2 linked regions of the Chroococcidiopsis sp. TS-821 genome follow. The protein of the gene in region 2 binds, or shares a complex with, the protein of the main gene of each other region. Links are inferred from orthologs where the notes say so. Each region holds a gene or a part of one and is shown on either strand. Other genes may lie near its edges. The genes, in order: sufU and B1A85_RS21725.

Evidence for each region.
Region 1: the proteins of B1A85_RS21725 (region 2) and sufU are in contact, whole or in part, in a solved structure (PDB 5XT5), measured with the Bacillus subtilis proteins. The link is inferred for Chroococcidiopsis sp. TS-821 from one-to-one orthologs.

Annotation. Positions count from the first base shown.
Region 1 is NZ_MVDI01000001.1:328,252-331,572, reverse strand. Bases 175-3,161 are described here. They hold sufU (Fe-S cluster assembly sulfur transfer protein SufU), read right to left. Parts: upstream 1,909-3,161; coding sequence 1,441-1,908; downstream 175-1,440. Other genes in these bases: B1A85_RS01555 (biotin--[acetyl-CoA-carboxylase] ligase), read right to left, coding at 1,951-2,694; B1A85_RS01565 (Ycf51 family protein), read right to left, coding at 700-1,218; B1A85_RS01570 (iron-containing alcohol dehydrogenase family protein), read right to left, coding at 175-676. Outside these bases: more of B1A85_RS01570, read right to left, coding at 1-174; B1A85_RS01550 (urea amidolyase associated protein UAAP1), read left to right, coding at 3,213-3,321. UniProt on the Bacillus subtilis protein: Part of the SUF-like system that mediates the biosynthesis of iron-sulfur (Fe-S) clusters. Acts as a sulfurtransferase and thus transfers sulfur from SufS to SufB.
Region 2 is NZ_MVDI01000014.1:12,346-15,502, forward strand. Bases 49-2,871 are described here. They hold B1A85_RS21725 (SufS family cysteine desulfurase), read left to right. Parts: upstream 49-741; coding sequence 742-2,001; downstream 2,002-2,871. Other genes in these bases: sufD (Fe-S cluster assembly protein SufD), read left to right, coding at 49-690; B1A85_RS21735 (hypothetical protein), read right to left, coding at 2,563-2,721. Outside these bases: more of sufD, read left to right, coding at 1-48; B1A85_RS21745 (TspO/MBR family protein), read left to right, coding at 3,051-3,157. UniProt on the Bacillus subtilis protein: Type II cysteine desulfurase that acts as the initial step in the SUF-like Fe-S cluster assembly pathway.

The sequences.
Region 1 (3,321 bases), on a different replicon or contig from region 2:
CTTGCAGGGCGGCGACAGATTTTTGGAACAAAATATCGCGTAAGACTCGTGCTTGTTGTACAGCAGCGATGGTTAAAGTATCTTCAGAAGCAGCACTACTCACAGAGGCTTCGTACCACTTTGCTAAAGCATCGCCAATTCCAGCAACTAAGGTACGCTGCGGTGCTGTCTGAATCAAGTCATAATCGAGGAGTACCAAATCGGGACACCGCGACAAACTAACATCATAGAGAAAGCCGCCTCGATCGGTGTAAATATTAGAAAGTGCTGTCCATGCAGCACACGTTGCTGCTGATGTCGGAATTGTCACCACAGGTAAGTTGCACTGATGCGCAAGTAATTTGGCTGCATCAAGGGCTTTACCACCTCCTGCACCAACGATCAAATCGGCTTGATGCGCGGCTACTGCTTGTTTAAGCGCGGCTAAACTTGCTTCACTCGAATCACAACCATAATCAGCCGTTGCCACTTGTAATTGCTGCTGTTCTAATACGGGTTGCAGTAGTGGTAAGGTGACAGCCAGCGTGCGATCGCCGCCAACAACTAACGGACGCCTACCCAGTTGGGCGATTTCTGCTCCTGATTGCGACAAAATCTGTGTGCCGCGCAACACGCGTGCGGGTGCAACAGCCAACGTTAGGACATTATTAGTAGCAGTTTGTGTCGTTTGAGTCATCGATGCTTAGTTTATCTGAAAAATTATGCTGAGGATTTTGGTAATTTGGCGAATTTATCCGAAAAAATTTCAATTTGGATTTGTTCGTCTTCGCGATTGCGCAGCGATCGCTTAACGTCACCTAAGTACAACGGTTGGGAAACGCCAGGTTCAGGATGAATGACAGTTCGCGCGCGGATGTTGAGTTGGTCTTGTTCGCGACCGAGACGACCGTAGGAATATAAATCGCTAGCTGCTTGCCGTAGCGTCGCTTCTAATTCTGTTTCAGTAATTGTTGGCGGTACTGAAATGACGGCTTGCGTTGCTCCATTGTCGTAAACGACAGAATACCGTACCGCACCAGGAACTACTGTACGGACAATTGGAACTAAACTCAACGCAAATAAACCTCCTGTCAGTACCGCCATGAAGCCGGTAACTCCCACCAACTGAAACCGAACGCCCCACTTAAAGATAAAGCCCGCGATCGCTAACACCGCGACAATCAGTGTCGTAATACCTGCCCATTGCGTAAGTTGAAAAAATTCAGCTGTTGTGAGCATGACGTTGATGAAGTGTAATATAAGGCAATTAGCTGTCAAGCAGGGGAAAATAAACGTAACTAAAAAAGGTTGGTCATTGGTAACTGGTAATTGGTAAGAATATTGCTCAACTTCCCAGTACCTAATGTCAACACGTATGATGTTTGACCGCGTTCATCTACTCGGTAACTAACTATGAGCTACCTGCGGATGATGATGTTTAAAGGTCAAACGTATCATATTTTACGTGTCTTCGTTACTAACAAATCCATGCGTGTTGGGTGATTCTAACGCAGCTTTTAAGGTATGCCACGTGAGGTTTGCGCATTTAATCCGTACAGGAAACTGCGATACACCTTGCATCACATTGAGTTTGCGAAGTTCTTTGGGAAACTCATCTTCGCCTTTCATCATCTTTTGAAAGCGCTGCACCATTGATAATGCTTCACTAATTTGCTTCCCGCGCAATGCATCTGCCATTAAATCGGCTGACGCCATTGCGATCGCACATCCTTCGCCTTCAAATTTCACATCTTCAATTGTGTCACCAGCATCATTGAGCTGGACGGTAAGTTCAATTGTGTCTCCGCACGAAGGATTATGCCCGCGTTGCTGGCGATGCACTGGATTCGTTTTACCTTTGTGTCGAGGTTTTTTATAGTGTTCTAAAATGACCTGCTGATACAGATCGCGGACATTACTAAGTGCCATAATTGCTGTACTACAACGTTGTTGATCGTTATTTTGATCCTATCAGTCAGCAACAGAACTCACTGTTTTATCTCCCCACCAGACAACTCGTCCTGATACCAAAGCCTTAACTTCTGTCGGTAACTGTACTAACAACCGACCACGCGCATCAATTCCGACAGCTTGACCGGAAAATTGCTCGCCTGCTAGTTCTATCTTTACCGGACGACTATACAGAAAATCGCGATCGCGCAACTGTGGAATCAAGGCTGCAATTCCATTGCGTTGACAAATATCGCTGACTTCTAGTAAATAGTGCCGCAGTCTTTCTAGCAGTGCTAATTCCTCTGGCACGCTTGTTGAAACTTGATGCAAACTAACAGCACTATGAACTAAATCGGGTTCTAAGCCAGCTTGGGTGAAATCAGCACAGCGGTTGAGTCCAATGCCAACAATGACACGAGTATAAGAGCCGCGACTTACCGCTTCACACAAAATTCCTGCTAGCTTACGCCCTTCAATCAATACATCATTTGACCACTTCAGCCATAGCTTTGAAGATAAATCAGGAAGTAAATCTTCCACAGCATAGATCGCTGCTAAACCAGCGGCTAAACTCAGTCCTGGTAATTGCGAACTGTGTAGGCGATCGAGAATAAAACTAGCTGTCAATACCCCAGGGGGGGCATGCCAAGTCCGCCCATGTTGACCGCGCCCCGCTGTTTGTTGTCGCGTAAACGCAACTTCTCCATGCCGCAAATCATCTCTCTGCATAGCCCAAGTGTTTGTGCTAGGGCAACTTTCCACCCAATGCAACCACGAGGGCAAACAACTTGAATCAACACCAGTGCTGGAAAATGGATTTAATGGCACGTTCTACGCAGAATATTGTAAGGATCAGGGGTAAAAGTCAGTTGGAGTAACGGGTCTGAGTCTCTATAATTAAAGCACGATCCAAGATGAGAGTCATTCTTCTTGCCTCTACTTTAACTCTGACCCCTGTTATATCCCTGGGAGGGGGATTGACTTTTTGGCAATATTGAGTATTATGGTAAAAACAAATATTTGACATAATAATTCAAATAGTAATTAGACAGGAATTTGCTTCTAGGGTTCCGATTCGGTATTTTGACAACCGAGTGGCTGGTCCAAGAGAAGCAGCCAACTTAAAATTCTGAGTGTCGGAATCCGAGTTGGTCACACGGCGGGAAAAAAGCCCGGGAGAGCCACACAAGATTGAAGTGTTGGTAACTCCTGGGCTTTGCCATTTGAGAATGTCACTTCTAACATCTCAATTGATTATCGAACCGTAACAGGAGACTTTCATGGTGCAAGCATCTGTTCAACCCTCAGCAGCAATTGACCCTAGCCTGATTTTACTTGATGAAAAACTGCCTGGTGGCGCGTACTGGCATGGTGTCATCAAGCGGGGAA
Region 2 (3,157 bases):
GAAGCCGAAGTTGGCGAACCCATTTACTTTACCAACGCCGTCACTGAAATCTGGGTTGAAGAAAACGCGCAAGTTAACCATACACGCATCGAGCGCGATAGTCCAGAGGCATTTCATATTGGTAAAACGGCGATCGCCCAAGCCCGCGATAGCCGCTACACCTGCAACGCAATTAATCTAGGGGCAAAACTATCACGCCATAACTTAGACATTTTCCAAACAGGCGAACAAACTCAAACTACGCTCAACGGTCTAACCAAAATTGCCGGAAATCAACTCGCCGATACGCACAGCGCTCTCGCACTCAATCATCCCTACGGTACGAGTCACCAACTACACAAATGCATCGTCGGCGATCGCGCCCACGCCGTCTTCAACGGTAAAATCTTCGTGCCCAAACCTGCACAACAAACCGACGCCGCCCAACTCAACCGCAACCTACTCCTTTCTCCCAAAGCCAGAGTCGATACCAAACCTCAACTCGAAATCACCGCCGACAACGTCAAATGCGCCCATGGCGCAACCGTAAGCCAACTCGATGACGAAGAAGTCTTCTACCTGCAAAGCCGAGGACTCAACGCCAACGAAGCCCGAAACCTCCTAATTAACGCCTTCGCCGCCGAAATCATTAACCAAATTCCTGTATCCTCCCTCCAACAAACCCTACTAAAAACTATCAACCTCCAATAAAAACCTTCGTGCCCTTTGTGCCTTTGTGGTTCCATCAACTTCCCTCCGACCATGACACTCACTAGAGAAAAAACCCTCGCCGATCGCGTTCGTAACGACTTCCCCATCCTCCACCAAGAAGTCAACGGCAAGCCCCTAGTTTACCTAGACAACGCCGCGACATCGCAAAAACCACTCCTTGTCCTCAATACACTGCGCGACTACTACGAGCAGTACAATTCCAACGTGCATCGTGGCGTACATACCCTCAGCGCCAAAGCTACCGATGCTTACGAAGCCGCCCGCGATAAAGTCGCAGCTTTCGTCAACGCCGCTTCACGTCAAGAAATTGTCTTCACGCGCAACGCCTCAGAAGCAATTAACTTAGTCGCCTATAGTTGGGGAAGCAGCCTACAGCCAGGAGACGAAATTATTCTCTCTGTCATGGAACACCACAGCAATTTAATTCCTTGGCAACTCCTCGCCCAACGCAGTGGTGCAGTACTTAAATTTGTTGAACTTACACCCGACGAAGAATTTGATTTAGAACACTTCAAATCGCTGCTTTCGGATAAAACCAAACTCGTCGCGACAGTTCATGTCTCCAATACCCTAGGCTGTATCAATCCAGTCAAAGAAATTACAGCGATCGCGCACCAACACGGTGCCAAAGTCTTGATTGATGCTTGCCAAAGTGTCCCGCATATGCCCATCGACGTGCAGCAAATTGACTGCGATTGGCTCGTTGCTTCTGGACATAAAATGTGCGCGCCGACAGGTATTGGATTTCTTTACGGAAAGTTAGAGCTACTCCGCTCAATGCCGCCGTTTTTAGGTGGTGGTGAAATGATTGCGGATGTCTATTTAGACCACGCTACTTACGCAGATCTACCACATAAGTTTGAGGCAGGAACTCCCGCAATTGCCGAAGCGATCGCCCTTGGTGCAGCAGTAGACTACCTCAGTGCGATTGGTATGGAAAACATCTATGCGTACGAAGCTGAATTAACAGCTTACTTGTGGGAACAACTCGGACAAATTCCTGAAATTCGCACTTACGGTCCTAAACCCAAAGTAGCAGGTTTAGGTAGAGCGGCACTCGCTGCATTTACTGCGGGTGATGTTCATCCTCACGATTTATCGACAATTTTAGACCAAGCTGGTGTGGCAATTCGAGCCGGACACCATTGCACTCAACCACTACATCGGCATCTCAGCATTCAGTCTACTGCACGCGCCAGCTTATCTTTCTACAACACGCGTGAGGAAATTGATGTTTTTATTACTGCATTAAAAGAAGCTGTTGAATTCTTTGGTAGTATCTTTAGCTAATTAATTCGGGTGAGAACCACTCACCCACTTTCCAATTCATTATTATGCAAATAACCTTGAATATTGTTTTTGCCAACGGCTCTCAACTCAGGGACAATGTAAATTGCTACAGTTAAAATAATAGTAAAAACTGAAGATAATGTATCTGTAAATACACCGTTTGGAAGCAATTTGTGCAACGGGTCAGCAGGCAGAATAATGTAGTCTAGCGCCAAATATACGGCTATTCGCTTCCATGCAGAAAAGCTTAGCTGTCTAACTAACCTCCAAGGCATAGCATCATTAAATTTTCGACTCCAGTATGATATCAGAAATTTAATTTTTTGCTCAAGAATAGATTGATAACACAATATATAAGATTGCATTGAAAAAATATAGTAATTTGACCGCACCATAAAGCGTATTTCTATACCTCAGAGTGCCATATACAAATTAAAAAGCGACACTATGAAAATACGGAAATTGAATAGCGCGATCGCCCAGTGAAATCAGTAGTTACCCACAATAGATACAATGCATTAGACTTCCTACATAGGTGAATCAATGTAAGAGATACATTAACTAAGTTCTCGTATTTAACTGCATAGCTGCTTGCTGAGTTGCAACAGAAGATGCTTCAATGAGTTGCTTGCCAAAGACTTGCACCTTTTGAACTAAAGCTTCTCCTGCATTTGCTGGTGAACCAGCATGAAAAGGTGGGGTGGGATTGTATGCCAACATCAGTAGTAAATCCCCATATCAACACCAAAAAACCAATCCATCCGGTTCGCCCATATCCAAGCCAAGGTTGCTTTGAGTAAACCAGGAATTAAGTCTTGCAGTTCATTATCCACAGGTGTATCGTCAGAATCGGGCAGATCCTCGGCTGATGGTAAACAATGCAGCAGATTGTACTTTAGCATAATGGATTGCTCGCAGACTTACTACTTTGATGATATGGCAGTCAAGATTTAAGGCGTTAAGCGATCGCCTTTATCAACATTTCAGTACGTTAGGTGGCACGATCGCTAGATAATAGTGATGCAGCGTAGAGGAGCAAGTAGCAACGTATGATTAGGTCTTGGATGGTGATTGGGGCTGTTGCTTTCCTCGTGGCGTTGGGTGCTAACTTGATTACAAGAGGCGATCGCCAGTGGTTTAAACGCTTGCGTCGTCC